DNA from 3 places in the Variovorax sp. PBS-H4 genome. Region 2 is predicted to be linked to each of the others. Evidence: predicted binding sites of a transcription regulator. Region 2 holds the regulator's gene; each other region holds the start of a gene.
What was found. Region 2 encodes LexA, which represses DNA repair genes until DNA is damaged. Its sites were predicted from a motif close to ACTGTATNNNNATACAGT; they were not measured.
Positions count from the first base shown of each region.

Region 1: the regulator LexA is predicted to act here: its motif matches at 3,242-3,259, upstream of E5CHR_RS22750 (PA0069 family radical SAM protein).
Region 3: the regulator LexA is predicted to act here: its motif matches at 4,596-4,613, upstream of E5CHR_RS08805 (DUF3072 domain-containing protein).

Region 1 covers NZ_LR594675.1:4,772,329-4,779,930, forward strand. Annotated here, with positions in the region: gene E5CHR_RS22740 (efflux transporter outer membrane subunit) at 1-1,499, shown strand, start outside; gene E5CHR_RS22745 (hypothetical protein) at 1,605-1,994, opposite strand; gene E5CHR_RS22750 (PA0069 family radical SAM protein) at 2,134-3,222, opposite strand; gene add (adenosine deaminase) at 3,393-4,460, shown strand; gene E5CHR_RS22760 (Bug family tripartite tricarboxylate transporter substrate binding protein) at 4,469-5,449, shown strand; gene E5CHR_RS22765 (phospholipase D-like domain-containing protein) at 5,660-7,222, shown strand; gene E5CHR_RS22770 (CBS domain-containing protein) at 7,239-7,602, opposite strand, start outside.
Region 2 covers NZ_LR594675.1:3,770,948-3,778,549, reverse strand. Annotated here, with positions in the region: gene E5CHR_RS17900 (MFS transporter) at 1-503, opposite strand, end outside; gene E5CHR_RS17895 (D-2-hydroxyacid dehydrogenase family protein) at 500-1,507, opposite strand; gene E5CHR_RS17890 (hypothetical protein) at 1,629-1,961, opposite strand; gene lexA (transcriptional repressor LexA) at 2,110-2,784, opposite strand; gene E5CHR_RS17880 (asparaginase) at 2,859-3,851, shown strand; gene E5CHR_RS17875 (hypothetical protein) at 3,856-4,272, shown strand; gene E5CHR_RS17870 (DUF6152 family protein) at 4,287-4,760, shown strand; gene adk (adenylate kinase) at 4,764-5,420, opposite strand; gene kdsB (3-deoxy-manno-octulosonate cytidylyltransferase) at 5,545-6,306, opposite strand; gene E5CHR_RS17855 (Trm112 family protein) at 6,309-6,491, opposite strand; gene lpxK (tetraacyldisaccharide 4'-kinase) at 6,472-7,452, opposite strand; gene E5CHR_RS17845 (ExbD/TolR family protein) at 7,454-7,602, opposite strand, start outside.
Region 3 covers NZ_LR594675.1:1,836,617-1,844,218, forward strand. Annotated here, with positions in the region: gene E5CHR_RS08780 (zinc-dependent alcohol dehydrogenase) at 1-204, shown strand, start outside; gene E5CHR_RS08785 (hypothetical protein) at 227-790, shown strand; gene E5CHR_RS08790 (NAD(P)/FAD-dependent oxidoreductase) at 800-2,248, opposite strand; gene E5CHR_RS08795 (nuclear transport factor 2 family protein) at 2,271-2,678, opposite strand; gene pdxR (MocR-like pyridoxine biosynthesis transcription factor PdxR) at 2,789-4,324, shown strand; gene E5CHR_RS08805 (DUF3072 domain-containing protein) at 4,332-4,565, opposite strand; gene tauA (taurine ABC transporter substrate-binding protein) at 4,846-5,862, shown strand; gene E5CHR_RS08815 (taurine ABC transporter ATP-binding protein) at 5,882-6,670, shown strand; gene E5CHR_RS08820 (ABC transporter permease subunit) at 6,663-7,559, shown strand; gene E5CHR_RS08825 (glutathione binding-like protein) at 7,593-7,602, opposite strand, start outside.

The DNA of each region.
Region 1 (7,602 bases), 1.0 Mb from region 2:
ACGTGCGGCTGCGTCCCTGGGCGGTGGCGGCAGGTGCGCTGCTGCTTGCGGCCTGCGCCGCCGGCCCGGACTATCGCGCGCCGCAAGTCCAGGTGCCGGTGAGCTGGCAGCTCGAGGCGCCCTGGCGCGAGGCCGCGCCCGGCGATGCGCTCGACAAGGGGCCGTGGTGGCAGCGCTTCGGCGACGCCCAGCTCGATCGCCTGCAGCAGCAGGCGCTGCGCAACAGCCCCACGCTGGCACTCGCAGGCGCGCGGCTCGCGCAGGCCCGCGCCTCGCTCGTGGTGGCCGACGCGGCACGCTTTCCGCAACTGGGCCTGGGCGCACGCGCGGCACGCCTGAAGATCTCCGCCAACCGCCCGCTCACCAATTACACGGCGCAGAACTTCTCGACCGTGCAGAACGACTTCGCGCTCTCGCTCAACGCAAGCTACGAGTTCGATCTGGCAGGCCGCGTGCAGCGTTCGGTCGAAGGCGCGACCGCGTCTGCCGAGCAATCGGCCGCCGACCTGGAAAACACGCGCTTGCTGCTCACCACGGACCTCGCGTCGGCCTATTTCAATCTGCGCGCGACCGACATCGAGCTCGACGTGCTTTCGCGCTCGATCGCGCTGCAGCGCCGCGCGCTGGAGCTGGTGACGGCGCGCCACGAGCTCGGCGCCGTGTCGGGGCTGGACGTGGCGCAGCAGCAGGCACTGCTGGACAGCACGCTGGCACAGGTGGACGTGCTGACGAAGCAGCGTTCGCAGTACGAGCATGCCCTTGCCACCCTGAGCGGTACTCCGGCGCCCAGCTTTGCCCTGGCGCCCGACCTGCGCCCCATCGTGCCTCCCCCCATTCCGCTCGGCGTCCCCTCGGAGGCGCTGGAGCGCCGCCCCGATATCGCCTCGGCAGAGCGCGCCATGGCCGCGGCCAACGCGCAGATCGGCGTCGCGACCGCGGCCTTCTATCCGAGCGTGATCCTGGCACCGACAGCCGGCGTGGACAGCCGCCTGATCGAAAACCTGTTCAATGCGCCGAGCTTGCTGTGGTCGGTGGGCGTCTCGGCCACGCAGGTGCTGTTCGACGGCGGGCGCGTGCGCGCCAACGTCGACTTCGCGCAGGCCGGGCATGCGGCCACCGTCGCCAACTACCGGCGCGTGGTGCTGACGGCCATGCAGGAGGCGGAAGATGGCATCAGCGGCCTGGCCGCACTGGACCGCGCGGTGACGCAGTCGCTCGCCGCTGCCGATTCGGCACGCCGCGTGCTCGACATGGCGACCAGCCGTTACGAGGGCGGCGCCTCGACCTACCTCGACGTGATCAGCGCGCAGCAATCGCTGCTGACGGCCGAACGCCAGGCCGCCCAGCTCCAGGGCCAGCGCCTTCTGACCACGGTGTTTCTCGTCAAGGCCCTGGGCGGTGACTGGTGCGGCGTTGCGCCGGACGGCGCCGGCGCAGTCGAAGCGGGCGCCAGACCTGACTGCCCTGCCCCGCAGCGCCGGTTGGCCGAAATGCACTGAGGCCGGGCGCGACGTGGCCGCTGGCGCGTCGCAACTTTTCGGCCGTGGAACGGGCGACGTCCGGTGCATCGTCGACGCAGGGCCGAAGCCGCCCATCCCATGGGTTCATCGCTTCGACGACGAGGTGGACTTCGAAGGATCGCGCTGGCCGCGCGCCTCTTCATCGTCGCCGGTTCGGTTTCCCTCGGTAACCGGGCCGTTGTAGACGGCATCCATCACGGGCCCGCGGTCCGTGTCGGCGCCGTGCACGGCGTCGTGATGCGCGATCGCGCCCACCGATTCCATCGAAGGATTGCCGGCGGACTGGCTGCTCGCGGATTCGTCGAGCTCATTGGGTTGCTGAGGCACCGGCTTCTGCAAGCCGTCGCCGCTGGCCTGGGCCCAGCGCGTTTCGCCAGCCGCGGCGCTGCGTCCCGGCTTGGGCGACCCTTCCTTGCTCGTCGCGCGGTCCGCGGTTTCGCCTTCGGCTGTTCCGGGTGTGTGTCTCGTGTTCACGGAGTACTTCCTGTCGGTGTTTTCAATGCCCCATGCTGCCGAGGCCCGGCGCTCTGCCGGTAAGGTTTTGCTCACAGCGGCCGTAGGAGATCGAGTAAGGGCGCCGTTGCCGGCGATGCGCGGCGTCGCCGAATCAGGCCTAGAACAGACTCCCCTGCCCTGCAGCACCGGGTGGCCGGAACGCGCCAAGGTCGAGCGCGATGCGCTCCCGATTGAAGCCCAGCCGCTGCGCTGCCTTCTCGAAGCGCTGGCGGATCAGCTCGGCCCACAAGCCACTTCCGACCATGCGCGTGCCGAACGACGCGTCGTAGTCCTTGCCGCCGCGCATCTCATGGATGCGCGCCATGATGCGCGCGGCGCGCTGCGGATAGTGCAGCTCCAGCCACTGCTTGAAGAGCGGCGCCACCTCCCAGGGCAGCCGGATCACCGTATAGAAGGCGCTGCGCGCACCGGCCTCCCAGGCGGCCTCGAGCACCTTCTCCATGTCCTCGGTGACGAAGGGAATCTGCGGCGCCACGCTTACGCCCACAGGAACGCCCGCCTCGGCCAGCGTGCGCACCGTGCGCAGTCGCCGATGCGGCGCGGCGGCGCGCGGCTCCAGCTTGCGCGCGAGCTCGCCGTCCAGCGTGGTGATGGTGACGTAGACCGCCGCGAGATGCTGCGCGGCCATGGGGGCGATCAGGTCGAGATCGCGCTCGACGGCGCTGGACTTGGTGACCAGGCCGAAAGGATGGCGCACCTCCTGGAGCAGCTCGATCACCGATCGGGTCAGCCGCAGCTCGCGCTCGATGGGCTGGTAGCAGTCGGTTGCGGTGCCGATCGCCAGGTTTTGCGGCCGATAGCCGCGCCGGCCCAGTTCGGCGCGCAGCACTTCGACGATGTTGCGCTTGGCGATCAGCTTGGTCTCGAAGTCCAGGCCGGGCGAGAGGTTCAGGTAGCTGTGCGTGGGCCGCGCGAAGCAATAGATGCAGCCGTGTTCGCATCCGCGGTAGGGATTGATCGAGCGGTCGAAGTGGATGTCGGGCGAGTCGTTTTCGCTCAGCACCGACTTCACGTCCTCGAAGCGCACCTCGGTCTGCAAGGGCGCAAGCGGATCGGCTGCGCCTTCCTCGAGGGTGCCCCAGCCATCGTCGAAGGCATCGCGGGCATCGCGCTCGAAGCGGTGGGGCAGCCGGGTTGCCGCACCTCGGCCCTTGATGACATGGAGGGGAATGAAAGCGTCGGGCATGGTCCTTCACCTCTGTGAAACTGTGTTTTCATACAGTATTCCACCAAACTGCCGGGCGTGCACGCCGGGCCGATATCGAACCCTCGCGCCAAGTGCATCGCAGCGCGCAGCGGCCGAGTTCCATGGGCGCGGCAACTGCTAGCGGCCGGAAACTCACTAGACTGGCGTGAATGACCACCGCGCCACTCGACGCCTTTCTGCACGCGATGCCAAAGACGGAGCTTCACTGCCACCTGTTCGGCACCGTGCGCCACGCCACCTTCGCTGCGCTCAATGAACGTGCGGGGTCGCCGCTGGCGCAGCAGGAGGTCGAGGACTTCTACACGCGCGGCGAGAAGCCCGTGGGCGTGTTGCGCGTCCTGCGCGCTCTCGACGCCCAGCTGCTGCGCACGCCGGACGACCTGCATCGGATCACGCTGGAATACCTCGAGGATGCCGCGGCGCACAACGTGCGCTACAGCGAGTTCTTCTGGAATCCGACGGGCACGGTGCATGTTTCCGGTATGGACTATGTGGACGCGCAGGCGGCGATCGTGCGCGCCATCCGCGACGCGGAGCGCGACTTCGGCATCACCGGCCGCCTGGTCGCGGCGATCGACCGCGAGGCCACGCCCGAGGCCGCCGTCGAAATGGTGGAATGGGTGACGACGAACCGCTGTGAGGAAGTGATCGGCATCGGCATCGACTACCGCGAGGTCGACCGTCCGCCGGAGCTCTTCCTGCAGGCCTACCGCGACGCACGCCGCGCCGGGCTAAAGACCACTGCGCATGCCGGCGAGTTCGGCATGCCGTGGACGAACGTGCGCACCGCGCTCGACCTGTTGCAGGTGGACCGCATCGACCACGGGTACACGGTGGTGGACCAGCCCGAATTCGCGCGCGAATGCGCGGATCGCGGCGTGCTTTTCACGGTGGTGCCGACCAACTCCTACTACCTGCGCACGCTGCCGCCGGCGCGCTGGGCTCTGGACCATCCCATCCGCCGCATGCCTGGCCTGGGCCTGCGCATTCATCCCAACACCGACGATCCCACGCTGCACAAGGTCACGCCCACCCAGGCCTGGGCCATGATGGTGCGCGACTTCGGCTTCGGCGTCGACGACCTGCGCACCTTCATGCTCAACGGCCTCGACGGCGCCTGGATCGACGACGGCACGCGCCGTGCATGGCGCGCGCAATGGACCCAGCAATTCGATGCGCTGCGCGCACAACTTTCCCCAGACGCCGTTCCCTCCTGAAACCGACCATGCCCAAGCTCGAGCCCCTGCTTTTTGCCTCCTTGTTGCTGGCCGCCGCACCCGGCGCGGCCCTTGCGCAGGCCGCCTGGCCGGCCGCCAAGCCCATCACGCTGATCGTGCCCTACTCGGCCGGCGGCAGCGTGGACTTCAACGCCCGCCTGGTCGCCACCAAGCTGGGCGAGCGGCTCAAGCAGTCGGTGGTGATCGAGAACGTGACCGGTGCCGGCGGCGCCATCGGCGTGGCCAAGGCGGTGAATGCGGCGTCCGACGGCTACACGCTGGTGGCGGGTCCGGACAGCGCGATCGCCATCGGCAAGCTGATCAACCCCGCCGCCTTCAAGTTCGACCCGCTGAAGGACCTGGCGCCGGTGGGCATGCTCAATACGGCGCCCATGGTGCTGGTAGCGCGTCCCGGCTTGCCGGTGCAGAGCTATGCCGATTTCGTGAAGCTCGCGAAGGCTGCGCCCGGAAAATACAACTACGCGACCTCGGGGGTGGGCACGGTTCTTCAACTGGCCATGGAACTGCTCAAGGAGAAGAGCGGCATTTTTGTCACCCACGTGCCCTACCGCGGCGGCGCGCAGATCGCCACCGACGTGATCGGCAATCAAGTCGACCTCGCGATGCTCGTCAGCACCAGCGCAATTCCGCACATCAATGGCAACCGCCTGAAGGCCCTCGGCGTCACTGGCAGCAAGCGGCTGGACGCGCTGCCCAACGTACCGGCCTTCGACGAGATGCCTGGCCTCAAGGGCTACTCGATGGTGAGCTGGACCGGCATCTTCGCGCCAGCGGCCACGCCGGCTGCGACGGTGAAGCGCCTCAACGAAGAACTCAACGCTGTGCTGAAGGACCCCGAAGTGCGCGCCAAGCTGCAGGAGCAAGGGGCCCTTCCCGGCAGCGGCACCGCCGAGGAACTCGCCACGTTCGTCCAGGCCGAGTTCGCGCGCAACCGCAAGATCGTGCAGGCCGCGAACATCAAGGAGTGACATCCGAGCGCTGCATGCCCGGCATATCGTCGAACGCCTGCACCTGCTCGATGGCCCGCGGCGTGCGCACGGCGAACCTGCGACGGATTTCCATGGCGGACACGTAAATCTCGCCAAATCTCTTCGAGGGCCGGGATCTCGAAGTCAGTTGCGTAGCATCCTTCCGCGCCCCGCGAGATGCGGTTCTCCAAAGCTGACTTCTAGACGTTCATGACTTCATTGCTGCGCTACGCAACCCTCGTCATCGCGTGCCTCATCACGGGCTGCGCGAGCTTGCCGCCCGCCGCGCCCCGCGCCCCCGAGCAGGCAATCCCCGCTTCCCCGCAAACAGAACTCGGGCGCATCGCGCTGTCATCGAAAGCGGGTCCCACCGATCGCTCTGCCGTGCGTCCGTTGCCCCAGGCCAGTTTCGCGCTCGATGCCCGGCTCGAGCTCATCCGCCGAGCGCAAGCCTCGCTGGATGTGCAGTCCTACCACCTCGGCAATGACAAGACCGGCCTCCTGATCCTGCGCGAGCTGCGCGACGCAGCCCGGCGCGGCGTGAGAGTCCGGTTGCTGCTCGATGACTTCCATACGGCGGGCCTCGATCGCGCTTTGCTCGCCCTGGCCGCGGAGTCCGGCGCCGAAATACGCTTGTTCAATCCGTTTGCGAGCGGCCGCGAGCATGCGGCCACCCGCTGGGTCAGCTTCTTCAGCGACTTCAGCCGGCTCAACCATCGCATGCACAACAAGCTCCTTGTCGCGGACGGCGCCATCGCGATCGCAGGCGGTCGCAACATGGCAGACGAATACTTCATGCGCAGCGACGGGGCCAACTTTCTCGACTTCGAGCTACTGATGGCCGGCCCTGTCGTACCCCAGTCCGCGCGCATCTTCGACGAGTACTGGAACAGCGACGTGGTGTACCCGTTGGCCGAGGTGGTGCACACGCAGGACACGCCGCAGACGCTGAAAGACGAGTTCGAGCTCGCCAGCTCCGAGGCACGCCTCCCCCGGCCCGACACGCCAGCCGATGCCGACGCCTTCGGCGAGCCCCCGCTGGGCAAGGAACTCGCGCGCGGAGAGCTCCGGTGGATGCAAGCCGAGGCAGATGCTTTTGCAGACAGCCCGAACAAGGCCATCGGAACGCGACCTGCTGGCGCGGTGACGCTCGCGCAACGCTGGTACGCGGCCATGGAAGCTGCCAAGTCGCAGTTGCTGGTGATCTCGCCGTACTTCATTCCGGGCGACAAGGGCATGGAACGCATCCGCGCCGCGCGGGCGCGCGGGCTGCCCATCACCGTCATCACCAACTCCCTGGCCGATACCGACGAGCCGCTGGTCAACGTCAACTACAACAGCTATCGGGTCGCGCTGCTCCAGGCCGGGGTCGAACTGTTCGAGGTGAGCTCGCGCCAGATGAAGCGCAACGGGGTCATGCGCCGGGCATTGCGCAATGCGCAAGGCCGACTGCACGGCAAGCTGGCGCTGATCGACCGCGAATGGGTCCTGCTCGGCTCGATGAACCTCGACCCGCGCTCGGCACTGCTCAACACCGAATTCGGCGTGCGCGTGCGCAGCTTCGAGCTGACGCAAGCCCTGCACTACGCCTATCTGCTGGACAACGTCGAAGGCGTGTACCGCGTCAAGCTCGGGCCCGATGGCGAAAGCATCCAATGGGTGGGCACCGGCGATGAATCCAACGAAGTGCTGGACGACGAACCCGACTCCAGCATGCTGACGCGCCTTCAGCTGCTGATGTTCTCGTGGTTCGTCCCCGGCGACCAGCTCTGAGCAAGCGCGCCAAGGCTCAGGACGACTCGTCTTCCGCCGGCCAGTCGCGGATGTAGGCCTTGAGCATCTTGTTTTCGAAGTTCTGGCTGTCCACCACAGCCTTGGCCACGTCATAGAAGCTGATCACGCCCATCAGCATGCGCTGGTCGATGACGGGCATGTAGCGTGCGTGGCGCTCGAGCATGATGCGGCGGATCTCGTCCAGGTCGGTCTCCAGCGTGCAGGTGACGGGGTGGTCGTCCATGGCCTTTCGCACCAGCGTGCCACCGACCTGTCCGCCATTGCCGACGATGGCAACGATGACCTCGCGAAAAGTCAGCATGCCCACGAGATCGCCATGCTCCATGACGACCAGCGAGCCGATGTCCTTGTCCGCCATG
Region 2 (7,602 bases):
ATCGCGGCGAAGGCGGTGCGCCAGCCGAAATGCCCGCCGATCAAGGCGCCCAGCGGCAGGCCGAGGACCGAGGCCATGGACCAACCGAGAAAGACGAAGGTCACGGCGCGGCCCCGCTGCTCCAGCGGCACCAGCAGGCCGACGCAGGCCGCTGCCTGAGGCGTGAAGATCGCAGGCGAGATGACGGTCAGCATGCGCACAGCCAGCAACCCGCCAAAGCTCGGCATCAGCGTCGCGAGGAGATGGCCGGCTGCGTACCACAGCATGCTGCAGGCGAGCAGCAGCCGCCGGTCCCAGCCTGCGACCGCGGCGGCCAGCAACGGCGCGCCAAAGCACACCACTGCTGCCCCTGCGGTGATCAATTGGCCCGCCGTGGCCGCGCTGACCTGCAAGGAATTGCTGAGCTCGTTGAGTGTGCCCGGCACCACCATGACCCCGGTGCCGATTACAAAGTTGCCTGCCAGCAAGGCCCAGAGGGACGCTGGCAGAGCCGCGCGCTTCAACGTCGCACCTGCAGCGCGCCTGGATTGACGATGTTGGTCGGGTTGCCCTTGATGAAGCTGACGACGTTATCGAAAGCCTGGCCGAAATACATCTCGTAGCTGTCCTGCTCGACATAGCCGATGTGCGGCGTGCAGATGCAGTTCTCCAGACGCAACAGAGCGTGGCCCTGCAGCGGCGGCTCGCTCTCGAAGACGTCGATCGCCGCGAGCCCCGGCCGCCCCCGGTTCAGCGCGGCGAGCAAGGCATCCTGTTCCATCAACTCTGCGCGCGAGGTGTTGACGAAAAGCGCCGTGGGTTTCATGCGCGAGAGGTCCTCGAGCGTGACCAGGCCCCGGGTTTCCTCGGTCAGCCGCAGATGGATCGACAGGACGTCGGCCGTGTCAAAGAAGGCTTCGCGGTTCGGCGCCACCTGAAAGCCGTCCGAGCGGGCGCGGGCACAGCTCTCATCGCGGCCCCAGATCACCACCTGCATGCCGAAAGCCTGGCCGTAGCGCGCCACCAACTGGCCGATGCGGCCATAGCCCCAGATGCATAGCGTCTTGCCCTTGAGTACCGAGCCAAGGCCGAAGTTCGGCGGCATGGATGCGGACTTGAGCCCCGATTGCTGCCATGCGCCATGCTTGAGGTTGCTGATGTACTGCGGCAAGCGGCGCATCGCCGCCATGATCAGCGCCCAGGTGAGCTCGGCCGGTGCCAGCGGGGAGCCCGAGCCCTCGGCGACGGCTACGCCATGCTCGGTGCAGGCATTGACGTCGATATGCTGACCGGCCCGCCCCGTTTGCGAGATCAGCTTGAGCTTTGGGAGCTTTTCGATCAGTTGGCGCGAGATCTGGGTGCGTTCGCGGATCAGCACGATCACGTCGGCATCCTTGAGCCTCACCGAGAGCTGTCCGATGCCCTTGACCGTGTTGGTGTAGACCTTGGCCGCATACGCGTCGAGCTTGGCGGCGCAGCGCAGTTTGCGCACTGCGTCCTGATAGTCGTCGAGGATCACGATGTTCATGGCGTGCCATTGTGCCTCGCACCACCCGGCGGCTTGCGCGCCATGCGTCAGAAGCGTAGGGCGCTCCTGGGACATGCCACGCGTCAGGGGGCTCCGCGCGCCCGGACGCAGGGCGCGGTCTTCAATGCATTTGGCCGCGCGAGGGCGCGGCGCCTGCCGCTTCCAGGGCAGCGAGCCGGTCGAGCTCGGCGCAGACATCCGCCATGCGACCTGATATCACGACTCGGCCGGTGCTCGGCCTATCGTGTTGTACATCGACCGTGCGGACCACCCGCAACGGCCGGGCCGGCGCCGACAGGCGGGACGGCTGCGCGGCGGGACGCACGGCGCAACCAGGGCGGATGCCGACATAGCGCAGGGCGGAGGCGTTCCGACGGCGCGTTGATATCAAACGGCTTGCCAGCGATTGAAGGGGCATGAACAGGTCGACGAAGCTAAGCAGAGCGATTCCCATGTGAACTCCATGAAGGTCAGAGATTGAACATAGGCAGGATTGCTTTCGTCGGCCGCGACAGGGTGATGGCCCTCGGCCATACGCCCGCCACCTGTCGCAGCCGCTTGGGGCGGCATGAGAGAGAGGTCGCTCATGCCGTCTTGTGCGGCTACATCAGCATCGTGTTGCGGATCAGGCCAACGGCGAGGCCTTCGATTTCGAAGGGCTCGCCCGGCTGCACGATGATGGTCGGGTAATCGGGGTTCTCGGCGTGCAGCTCGATGACCTGCTTGTTGCGCTTGAGGCGCTTGACTGTGACTTCGTCACCCAGCCGGGCCACGACGATCTGGCCGTTGCGGGCCTCCTTGGTGGCCTGCACCGCGAGAAGGTCGCCGTCCATGATGCCTGCGTCGCGCATGGACATTCCGCGTACCTTGAGCAGGTAGTCGGGCTGCCTCTGGAAGAGGGTGTTCTCCACGTAGTAGGTCTGGTCCACGTGCTCCTGCGCAAGGATGGGCGAGCCCGCAGCGACACGTCCGATCAAAGGCAGCGCGAGTTGGGCCATGCCCGGCAACGAGAGCGAGAACTGGTTGTTGCGCGATTCGTTGAGCGAGCGCAGAGCGTCGCCCTTGAGCCGAATGCCTCGCGAGGTGCCGCTCACGAGCTCGATGACGCCCTTGCGCGCCAGCGCCTGCAGATGCTCTTCGGCCGCATTGGCGGACTTGAAACCCAGCTCTGCGGCGATCTCGGCACGGGTGGGCGGCGCGCCGGTGCGTGCGATGGCGCTCTGGATGAGGTCCAGTATTTGTTGCTGACGAGCGGTAAGCTTCACTGCGAACTGCATTGGCGACTCCTTGCGGCACTGGCTGAATATCCAGTAGCTGTATTTTTAACCAGTTTCCGGAGCTTTGGCAAGTCATGGCCGACAACATCAGCGAAGGCAAGCGTCGTGTGGTCGTTCTGGGGACGGGCGGCACCATTGCTGGCCGGGCGGCGACGGCGGCCGACAATGTCGGCTATATCGCGGGCCAGGTGGGCGTAACCGAACTGCTGGAAGGCGTGGCAGCCCCGACGGGCATCGCGCTGCAGGCCGAGCAGGTGGCCCAGGTCGACAGCAAGGACATGAGCTTCGCCATCTGGCGCCGCCTGGCCGAGCGCTGTGCGCATTGGCTTGCACATGCCGACGTGGCGGGCCTGGTTGTCACTCACGGGACCGATACCTTGGAGGAAACCGCCTTCTTCCTTCAGTCCGTGCTGGCTCCGGTCAAGCCCATCGTCCTGACCAGCGCCATGCGGCCGGCGACGGCGCTGACGCCGGACGGTCCGCAGAACGTTCGCGATGCCCTTGCGGTTGCCTCGAGCCCGCATGCTCAGGGGGTAGTAGTTGTGTGCGCGGGCGCGGTGCACAGCGCCTTCGATGTGCAGAAGGTCCACACCTATCGCCTCGACGCGTTCGATTCGGGCGATGCGGGCCCTGTGGCCTATGTGGAAGAGGGCGCCTTGCGCGAGCTCAGGAGATGGCCAGTCTCGCCGCCCGAGCCGGCACGCCTGTGCTTCGAGCTGATGCGGCACGCCGTCCAATGGCCGCGCGTGGAGATCTTGATGAGCCACGCAGAGGCGCGTGGCAGCATCATCGATGCACTGATGGCGCAGCAAGCGGGCACTGCAGAGCCGGTGCAGGGCCTGGTGCTCGCAGCCACTGGCAACGGCACTTTGCACGAAGCCCTGGAAGCGGCTGCGCTTCGGGCGCAAGCGGCGGGCATCGCGGTCCTGCGCGCCACGCGTTGCGTCCAGGGCCGCATTCTTCCCACGCCGAGTGCGGCGTTGCGCGACGCAGGCGCGCTGACGCCGGTGAAGGCACGCATCGCACTGATGCTGGAACTGATGTCCATCCAGGCCGGCGGCGCCTGAGCGCATGCTCGAAGCACTGCGCTCGCACGCCTGGGCATATCCCGCGCTGGAGGCGGTGCACATCGTCGGCATCGCGCTACTGCTCGGCAATCTGGCAGCGCTGGAGATGCGGGTGTTCGGGCGTGCTGCCGTCCTGCCGGTGGCCGCCATGGCCAGGTTGTCGCTCTCGATCGCCTTCAGCGGCTTCGCGCTCGCGGCGGCCAGCGGTTCGTTGATGTTCGCCACCCAGCCGGCGGAACTGCTTTCCAACCAGGCCTTCCTGGTCAAGATGGGCCTGCTGGTAGCGGCCGGTTTCAATGCGGGATGGTTCCATCTGCGTGGCTCGCTGCGCAAACTCGATGCGATGGCGCGGGTACAGATGTTGTTATCTACTGCGATCTGGCTGGCCGTGGTGTTCTGCGGCCGTTGGATCGCCTACTGAAGAGGAGCTTTCCTGTGAAACGTCGCGATCTCGTCTTCGCCACCGCTTCCCTGCCGCTGGCCGCTCCGCTCGCCTGGGGGCACCATGGCTGGAGCAGCTTCGACCAGGACCGTCCGATCTATCTCGAAGGCACAGTAGCGCGTGTGCGTTGGCAGAACCCGCATGCCGAGTTGTTGATCGACGTTCCTTCCGGCCTCAAGGTGCCGGCCGACCTGGCGAAGCGGGCGTTGCCGGGGCAGAGCGCACCGGTGGACGGGCCGGGCTTGCTCGCGCGGGCGGCAGTGCCTCGCCGCACTGATCGCCAGTGGGAGCTGGAACTCGCGCCGCTCACGCGCATGGAGGCCTGGAAAGTCGCGGAGATCAAGCCCGGCAGCGCAGTCTCCGCAGTGGGCTTCACGTTCAAGGAAGAAAAGGGAGCGCCCGTGATGCGCGTCGAATACCTGTTCGTCGACGGCAAGGTCTACGGGCTGCGCTCCAGCCCCGCCTGACGATCAGCTCGCCAGTGCGGCCAGCGCGCGCTGGGTGATCTCATCGACAGTGCCGACGCCACTGATCGCGCGGTACTTCGGCGCGGCGCCGGGTTCGGCCTTGGCCCAGGCTGCGTAGTAGTCGACCAGCGGACGGGTCTGCTGACTGTAGACCTCGAGCCGGTGGCGCACGGTCTCTTCCTTGTCGTCGTCACGCTGGATCAGGTCCTCGCCCGTGAGGTCGTCCTTGCCTTCGACCTTGGGCGGGTTGAATTTGACGTGGTAGATCCGCCCGGACGCCGGATGCGAGCGGCGTCCGCTCATGCGCTCCACGATATCGGCGAAGGGCACGTCGATCTCGAGCACGTAGTCGAGCTTGACGTTGGCCGCGCGCATGGCGTCAGCCTGCGGGATGGTGCGGGGGAAGCCGTCGAAGAGAAAGCCATTGGCGCAGTCCGGCAGCGCAAGGCGCTCCTTGACCAGGTTGATGATCAGGTCGTCGCTTACCAGTGCGCCGGAGGCCATCACCGCCTTGGCCTGCAGGCCGAGCGGGGTGCCGGCCTTGACGGCTGCGCGCAACATGTCGCCAGTGGAGATTTGAGGAATGCCGTACTTCTGGCAGATGAAGGCAGCCTGTGTGCCCTTGCCCGCCCCGGGGGCGCCCAACAAAATCAGTCTCATGGTGTCCTCGGAGGTTCTTCGATCTTCTGTCGCGCCTGGCATCCCGATGACGGCATTGCAGAGGGCGGAGTTGCGTCGAGGATAGCATGGCACTCTCGAGCAAACCCGATGGTTGGCAGGTGCGTCAGAGAGCGAAAAGGGCGCGGACCCGCGCGAGGTCTTCGGGCGTGTCGATGCCTGGGCCGGGCGCATGCGTGCTCACGTGCACGGCTATTCGATAGCCGTGCCACTGGGCGCGCAACTGTTCCAGTGCCTCGGTCGCTTCCACCGGTGCCGGCGGCAGAGCGGGGAATTGCCGCACGAAGCCCGCGCGGTAGCCATAGATGCCGATATGGCGCAGCGGCGCCGGGGCATCCGGCAAGGCCGTGGGCCCGTGCTTCGCGAAGCCGTCGCGCCACCACGGGATCGGTGCCCGGCTGAAGTAGAGCGCGTTGCCTCGGGCGTCCAGCACCGTCTTGACGACGTTGGGATTGAGGAAGTCTTCGAGAGAATCAATGGCGTGCGCGGCCGTGCTCATTGCTGCATCGGAATGTGACGCGAGGGTCTGCGCGACGGCGTCGATCAGCGAAGGATCGATCAGCGGCTCGTCGCCCTGGACGTTCACCACGATCTCGTCGTCTGCCAGACCGAGCTGCACGCAGGCTTCGGCGAGACGGTCGCTGCCGCTGGCGTGGTGGGTGCGCGTCAGCAAGGCTTCGACGCCGTGCGCCTCGCATGCGGCGACGATGCGGGCGTCGTCCGCGGCGACCACCACGCGCTCGGCGCCTGACTTGCACGAACGCTGGGCGACGCGCACCACCATCGGCACTCCTGCGATGTCGGCCAGGGGTTTGTCGGGCAGGCGCGTGGAGGCGAGCCGCGCCGGGATCAGGACGGTGTAACGCAAGCTCAGAGCCCCAGTTCCTCGTCGGACAGTGTGCGAGCCTCGGTCTCGAGCAGCACGGGGATGCCGTCGCGCACGGGGTACGCCAGGCGGGCGCTGCGCGATCGCAGCTCCTGCACCTCGGGATGCCAGGTGAGCGGTCCCTTGGTCACGGGGCAGACGAGCAGTTCAAGCAGCTTGGTGTCCATCGAGCGATGATAGCTTTGCGTCGAGAGCTTGGAAGAAGCCCGGCTCGGGTTCGAACACCAGGGGGAGCGCGAGTGCATCGGGCGCCCGGCGCCACAACTTGAGCGCATCTTTCTCGGTGCACAACAGCACGTAGCCTGTGCCGGGCGGCGCTTGCCACGCGGTGAAATCGTGGTGGTCGGGCAGCGCGATGCACTGCTGCGGCGCGAGCCCCCGTGAGCGCAGCATCTGGAAGAAGGCCTCGGGCTTGGCGATGCCCGCAACGGCCACCAGCGGCCGGCCTGCGAGCGATGAAAGCGGGACCGGCGTGCCATCCAGCCGCAAGGCGGCATCGGCCAGCGACCGTTGCGCGGTAAAGCCGGCAAATGCGGGGCGCACGCCGGTGTGGAGCACGAGGTCGCAGTCCCGCGGCCATTGCTCGCGCAGCGGGCCGGCCGGCAGCAACCAGCCGTTGCCGATGCCGCGGTCGTCGAAGACGCAGATCTCGACGTCGCGTGCCAGTGCCAGGTGCTGCAGGCCGTCGTCGCTCACGATGCACTGGGTGCCCGGATGCCGCGCCAGCAATGCACGCGCGGCGTCGATCCGGCGGAGCGCTACGAAGACCGGCGCTCCGGTCGAGCCGCGGATCAACGCAGGCTCATCGCCGACCTCGCGCGGGTCGCTGTTCTCGTGCACCTCCCGGCAGTCGCGGGTCGACCGACCATAGCCGCGCGAGACGACGGCCACCTTCAGTCCGCGAGCCTGTAGATGGCGTACCACGGCCATCACGACCGGCGTCTTGCCCGAGCCGCCGGCGATCACGTTGCCGACGACAATGACCGGTACGCCGACGCGCTCGGTGCCGAGGATCCCGAGGCGATAGAACACACGCCGGAGTGCGCTGAGTGCGCCGTACACGAGGGAGACGGGCCACAACAACGCCGCGAGCGCGCCGCGTTGCAGCCAAGCCCGCTGCAGATCCAAACTAGCGTCCTGCCCGCGCGGCCGACTGCGTTGCGAAGGTGATCTGCATGAGACCGGCGCGGCGCGCGGCTTCCATCACCGTGATCACCGATTGATGTGCGGCGCTGGCATCGGCGCTGATGATCACGATGCTGTCCTTGCCGCCATTGG
Region 3 (7,602 bases), 1.9 Mb from region 2:
CTGACGCTGCGCATGAACCAGGCGAGCGTCAAGCGACACCTGCCGCGGCTGATCGAGCACATCCAGGCGGGCCGCATCCAGCCGCACAAGATCATCACCCATCGCATGCCGCTGGAGGAGGTGGCCGACGCGTATCACCTCTTCTCCAGCAAGCTCGATGGCTGCATCAAGACGGTGCTGGTCCCCCCCGGCGCGCCGCAATGAGCCGCCCACCAAGGAGCCCCCGATGACAACACCCGCGACATCACCCGAATCAACACCCCAGACAACACCCCAGACGACACCCAAAACGACACCCAAGACGACACCGGAGAAGTACGCACACATCCAGGGCTGGGGCGCCGACCTGGACCACGCCAACCGCCCCGCCTACCCGCGCGAGCGCCAGCCGCCTCGCCTGGAAGGCGTGCACTGGGACCATCCCGAGCAGCAGCCGCAAAACGTCGAGGTGCTGCACTCGACAGAGCGGCCGGGCATCACGTCCGTCTTCGGCAGCACGGTGCCTCCGAGCGGGCTGAGCGGCCAGCTGCGCAGGCTGGCGTTCAGGCACAGCGAGAACGACCTGCGCCATTGGCTGTTGCTGCTCTTGGCCGACCGGGTCAATGTCGGCGAGGGCCTGATCGACGACCTGTCGCGGGGCCACGTGCCGCGGCTCTATGCGGAGATGGGCGGACGCGCCGAACTGAGGCACAACCCGGTGGGCGCGGCACGCAAGCTGTTGATCGTTGCCGGGACGATCGGGCTGTGCTGGCTGGCGCTCAGGGGGCGCCACCGGCGCGACGAGTACTGACAGGCCGCGCTACTTTTCGTCGCGCAACCAGTACCACTTGTAAAGCACACGCTGCCCCATGCGCCTGAAGGGCGCGAAGGCCGGCGACTCCACCAGCCCCAGCACGTTGGGGAAGGGCAGCGGCGAGCGGTAGATCGGCAGCTCGAACACCTCGCGCCCCGCGTCCTGGCCCGCCACGCGCTCGGCCAGGCGCTTGCCGGCCCAGGTCGAGAACGAGACGCCGTTGCCGCCGTACCCCACGGCGTACCAGATCTTCTTGTCCGGCTCGGGCTGCGTGATGCGCGGCATCATGTCGTGGCTCACGTCCACCCAGCCCCACCACGAGTAGTCGATCTGGATGCCGGCCAGCGGCGGGAACTTGCGTGCGATGGCGTCGGTGAGCAGTTTCAGGTGGACCGGGTCCTCGGCGTCGGCGCCGCTCACCGAGCTGCGGCTGCCCAGCTGCAGCCGGTTGCCCTTGAGCAGCCGGTAGTAGAAGCGCAGCGTGCGCGTGTCGGTCAGGAAGGTGAGCGACTTGAAGTTGGTGGCCTTGAGCTCGGCCTCGGTCAGCGGGCGCGTGACGACCGAGTTCGACAGGATCGGCATGATCTTGTTCTTGAGCAGCGGCGAGAGCGCCTGCCCGGTGTAGCCGCCGGTGCACACCGCCACGCGCCGCGCGCGCACGATGCCGCCGGGGGTGCGCAGGTGATGCACGCCGTCGATGGTCTGCCAGCCCTGCACCGGGCTCGAGGTGTGGACCTTCACGCCCAGTGCGCGCGCCTTGCGCATCAGCCCGAAGGTGAACTTCAGCGGATGGATGCCGACACCCTCCGACTCGAAGAGCGCGCCCACGGCCTCGCGCTCGTCGCAGTAATCACGCCGCACTTCCTCGGCGCTGAGCATGCGCGTGTCGTAGCCGAACTGCTCGCGCATGAGGCGCGCCTCGGCCTCCAGGCCGGCGAGCTTCTCCGGCCGGTGGGCCAGGTAGAGATGGCCGCCGTCGTAGGCATCGCAGTCGATCTGCGTCGTCAGGTGCCTGAAGTTCTCGAAGCCGGCGCGGATCTCGGCATCGAGGCGCCGCGCCGTGTCCAGGCCCCAGCGCTGGATCCACTGCGAGCGCTTGAGCCGGCCGCTGGCGTTCTGGCCCTGGCCGCCGCTGCGGCTGGAGCAGCCCCAGGAGGCCTGGTTGGCTTCGAGCACCGTGGCCCGGATGCCATGCTCCTGTGCCAGATAGAGCGCGGTGGACATGCCGGTGGCGCCGGAGCCGATGATGGCCACGTCCACGTCGATGTCGCGCAGCACCGGCCCGTCGTCTTCGGGCGGCGTTCCCGCGCTGGCCACCCACCACGTCGGCGCGTAGGCGCGGCCGGCGCCCGGGTCGGGTGCGACCAGGGGGTCGTAGCGCGGGTCGTAGGGCTTGGGCGCGGGCGCGGTCCGGCCGCCGGTCGAGAACTGCGCGGTGCCTGCGGTCGTCGTCATGGCGTTTCCTTCAACCGGGGAACTACTTCGCTGCAGGCAGGTTCGGCCGCGTCTTGCGGAACACGTTCTTGAGCGCGATCTTCCCGTCCTTGAAGCTGAAGACGTCGATGCCGTCCGTCTCGATGCGGCTGCCGTCGGCCGCGGTGCCGGTGAAGGTCCATTGCGAAGTGCCGAAGTCGCCGGCCACGAAATGCCGGCCGTTGCGCCACTGCGCGTCGGGCACCGCCTCCCAGGCCGCGGCGAAGGCCTTTCGCACTGCCGCCGTACCGCTGTGGCGGGTGCCGCAGGCCTCCGCTCCGGCCGCGGTCTGGAACACGCAGTCTTCGTGCATGAAGCTCATCAGGGCCTCGATGTCGTGGCGGTTCCAGGCCTCGCTGAAGGCCTCCAGGGTGGCGATGGTCACGGGGGCGGGCGATGCTGCTGCGGTCACGCGGGACTCCTGTCTTGTCGATGAGCGCAAGCGTAGAGAGCCGGCGCGCGGCGCGATAGGGCCAGATGCAAGGATTCGACCGAGCCAGTCGGCACTAAACTTTGCGCACCATGCCCAACCCCCGTGCCATCCAGTGGGCGCAGCTCTTCGAACTGCCCGAACAACCCGGCCTGCCGCTGCAGGGCCGCCTGCGCGCGGCGGTGGTGCAGGCCATCCTTGAAGACCGTCTGAGCCCCGGTGCGCCGTTGCCCTCGTCGCGCGAGCTGGCGGCGCTGCTGGGCCTGAGCCGCAACACCGTGACCTCGGCCTACCTCCAGTTGATGGACGAGGGCTTCCTCGAAGCGCGCCCGCGCAGTGGCGTCTTCGTCGCGCAGAACGCGCGGCCGCTCACCGCGGCGCTGGCCGAGCCGCTGGTGGGCCGCAGCGGTCAGTCAGGCCAGCCGCCCGACTGGCCAGCGCGGGTGCTGCGCTCCCAGGTGGCCCGGCCCACGCTTTCCAAGCCCGACCGCTGGCGCGACTACCCGTACCCCTTCGTCTACGGCACCTACGACCCGCAGCTGTTTCCCACCGAGGACTTCCGCGAATGCTGCGCGCGCAGCCTGGCGCGCTCGCAGCTGCCGCACTGGACGCCGGACTTCGAGACCGATGACGTGCCCGACCTGATCGAGCAGATCCGAACGCGCCTCCTGCCCCGGCGCGGCGTGTTCGCGCTGAAGGAGGAGATCCTCGTCACCCTCGGCGCCCAGCACGCCTGCTACCTGCTCGCCGAGGCGCTGTTCGACGAGCACACCCGCGTCGGGCTGGAGGAGCCCGGCCATCCGCATGCGCGCAACAGCTTCGCGATGCGCAACCCGAAATGGGTGGAGATCGACGTCGACGAGGAAGGCCTGGTGGTCGATGCGCTGCCGGCCGCCGACTACCTGTTCTGCACGCCCTCGCACCAGAGCCCGACCACCGCCACGCTGAGCCTGGAGCGGCGCCAGTGGCTCTTGCGCAAGGCCGAGCTGCAGGACTTCGTGATCATCGAGGACGACTACGAGGCCGAGAACCTGTACGAGGGCCAGCCGATGCCTGCGCTCAAGAGCCTGGACAAGACGGGGCGGGTGATCTACGTAGGCTCGGTGTCCAAGAGCCTCTCGCCGGCGCTGCGCCTCGGCTTCATCGTGGCACCGCGCGCCCTGATCAAGGAGTTGCGGGTGATCCGCCATGCGATGGTGCGGCATCCCAGCGCCTTCCTGCAGCATGCGTATGCGCTCTTCCTCTCGCTCGGGCACCACGAGTCTCACGCGCGGCGCGTCAACCATGCCATGCAGGAACGGCTTGCGCTGGCGGCGCAGGCACTGCGCGAGCACCTGCCCGATTTCGGATTTACGCTGCCCTCGGGCGGCGCGTCCATCTGGGTGCAGGCGCCGTCGTGGGTGGATTCGGCCGAGCTGGCGCTGATGGCGCGCAGCCACGGGGTGCTGATCGAGGCGGGGGACGTGTTCTTTGCCAAGCCGCCTTATCCGTGTCCCTTCTTCCGGCTGCGGCTGTCGTCGATCGCGGCGGGGCAGATTCCGGCGGGCATCAGGGCGCTTGGGCTGGCGGTGCAGGAGTTGGCGCAGGCGCGCGGTGAAAGCCTGAGCGCTGCGCCTCGCACCCATTGACGCAAGGTCAATGCCGCGCCGATGTCGATCCGCGGCCCGTCTCGGCTTGCAGCTCATCGATTCGCCGAGAGGCGTCGGCCTTGGTGAGCGTGTCGTCGAAATCGACCTTCGCCTCTTCGCACAGGGTCTTCAGGTAAGACCGCTGCGCGCCTGTCATCGGCTCGTCTCCGGTCACCCAGTCGTCCGGGTCCTTCTCCATGTTGCTTTCAGCAGCATGCGCTTGCGTGGCCTTGTCAGTCATGTGTGTGAACTCCAGAAGCTAGAGGAAGGAACTGTATGAAACAACAGCCTTCCACATGTCGGACGATGCCCCTAGGCGCTGTCGAAATGCAGCGGGTGCGCGGCCGCTCGTGATCGCAGTTGCCGAAACGGCGTTCGCGGCGCGCACCGCCCTCGTGCGGCCCGCACCAGATCGAGGGTAAGTCCCCATCTGCTGGCTCCATGCCGCTGCGTGCCCTGGCACTTCCGGCTGCGCGCCGATGGGTGCAAAGTCCCATTCGCCTCATCATCAGGAGAAACGAATGAACATGCCCCGGCGCTTCACCCTCTCAGGCGCGGCCTTGACTGCCGCATTGGCCCTCGGCGGCGTTGCCGCGCAAGCACAGACCAAGGAGCTGACCTTCGCCCACCAGGACATGCTGGTGCCCCTGCGGCTGGTGATGGAGTCGGGCGAGGTCGAGAAGGCCACCGGCTACAAGATCAACTGGCGCATGTTCTCCGGCGGCGGCGACGTGATCCGCGCCATGGCATCGGGCGACGTGCAGATGGGCGAGACGGGTTCCAGCCCGCTGACCGCTGCTGCCAGCCAGGGCCAGGACATCAAGCTGTTCTGGATCTCCGCCGACATCGCAGACGCCGAGGCGCTGGTCGCGCGCAACGCCTCGGGCATCACGAGCCTCAAGGACCTGAAGGGCAAGAAGGTCGCCACGCCCTTCGTCTCCACCGCGCACTACCAGCTGATGGCCGGCATGAAGATGGAAGGCGTGGACCCGAAGACCGTCAACGTGATGAACATGCGCCCGCCCGAGATCGCGGCAGCCTGGGAGCGCGGCGACATCGACGCCACTTTCATCTGGGATCCGGTGCTGTCGAAGATCCGCGGGAGCGGCAAGACCATCGCCACCTCCGGCAGCATCGGCAAGCGCGGCGCGCCGACCTTCGAAGGCATCGTGGTCAACGCGAAGTGGGCCGCGGCCAATGAGCCTTTCATGGTCGCCTTCGTGAAGGCGCTCAACCGCGCGAACGAAGAGTACAAGGCCTCCGGCAAGAGCTGGACACCCGATTCGCCCCAGGTCAAGGCGATGTCCAAGTGGACCAAGGCCAATCCTGCCGACGTGGGCGCGGCGATGGCGCTCTACAGCTTCCCGACCATGGCCGAGCAGGTGTCGCCCACCTGGCTGGGCGGCGGCGCGGCCAAGGCGATGGCCAACACGGCCGTGTTCCTGAAGGAACAGGGCCGGGTGCAGGAGGTCAAGGCCGACTACAGCGGCTTCGTGACCACCGCCTACGTCGAGAAGGCGATGGCGGCTGCGAAGTAAGCCATCAAGGAAGCATCCGATGCCCACGCTCGACATCCGCGACCTCACGGTCAACTACGCCGTCACCGGCGGCACGCTGCAGGCGCTGGCCCCGGTCAACCTGCAGATGCACGACGGCGACTTCGTGGTCGCGCTCGGCGCCTCCGGCTGCGGCAAGACCACGCTGCTCAATTGCATCGCCGGCTTCCTGCCGCCGTCGACCGGGGAGATCCTGCTGGACGGCAAGCCCGTCGCAGGCCCAGGCGCCGACCGCGGCGTGGTGTTCCAGAAGCATGCCCTGATGCCGTGGCTCAACGTGCGCGACAACGTCGCGCTGGGCCTGCGCCTGGCCGGCGTCGGCAAGGCCGAGCGCGACCGCATCGCCGAGGACAAGCTGGCCCTGGTCGGCCTGCAGCAGTACGCCGGCCGGGCCGTCTACGAGCTCTCCGGGGGCATGCAGCAGCGCGTCGGCATCGCGCGCGCGCTCGCCAGCGATCCGGCCGTGCTGCTGATGGACGAGCCCATGGGCGCGCTCGATGCCTTCACGCGCGAACAGGTGCAGGAGATCCTGCTGAAAGCCTGGTCGAAGTCCAACAAGATGGTGTTCTTCATCACCCACTCGGTGGAGGAGGCGCTGTTCCTTGCCACCCGGCTGATCGTGATGAGCCCGAGCCCGGGGCGCATCTCGCACGTGTACGACCAGGTTCCGTTCTCGCGCCAATACCTCTCGCATGGCGACTCGCGCAAGGTGAAGTCGGAGCCCGAGTTCATCCGCATGCGCGAAGAGGTGCTGGCCATCATTCATCATCGGGAGGCCGTCCATGCCTGACGCCATCATCGCTTCGCCCGTGGCCATGACGCCGCCGGCCAACAGTCCCGCGCAGCCGGCCGTTGTCGCTGCACCTGCCAAGGGCGGTGCCAAGCTCAAGACCAGCGCCTTCAAGGTGCCCGGCGCGGGCTCCAGCGTCACCATCAGCGTGGTCACCGTGGCCGTGCTGGTGGCGCTGTGGTTCGTGGTGACCAACATGGGCTGGGTCAAGCCGCTGTTCCTGCCTTCGCCGCAGGCGGTGGCGCAGCAGTTCTACGAGTACGTGACCGGCCAGGCCAACGACAAGCCGCTGTGGCAGCACTTCCTGGCGAGCATGTTCCGCGTGTTCTCGGCCTTCCTGCTGGCCTGCGTCACGGCCATTCCGATCGGCATCGCCATGGGCATGAGCCGGGTGGCGCGCGGCATCTTCGACCCGCCGCTGGAGTTCTACCGGCCACTGCCGCCGCTGGCCTACCTGCCGCTGATCATCATCTGGTTCGGCATCGACGAGCTGCCCAAGGTGCTGCTGATCTTCCTGTCGTGCTTTGCGCCGCTGGCCCTGGCCGCGCGCTCGGGCATGCGCAGCGCGTCGCAGGAGCAGATCAACGCGGCCTACTCGATGGGCGCCAGCTACATGCAGGTGATCCGCCACGTGATCCTGCCCTCGGCGCTGCCCGACATCCTGGTGGGCATGCGCATCGCGATCGGCTTCGGCTGGACCACGCTGGTGGCGGCGGAGATGGTGGCAGCCAACATGGGCCTGGGGCAGATGGTGCTCAATGCCTCCAACTTCCTGCGCACCGACATCGTGATCATGGGGATCATCGTGATCGGCGTGGTGGCCTACCTGTTCGACCTGCTGATGCGCTGGACGGAGCGGCGGCTGGTGCCTTGGAAGGGGCGGATGTAGGCGCGGCGGGGCAGGGGTGCCCCGCATGCGTGTTCAGCCGGCG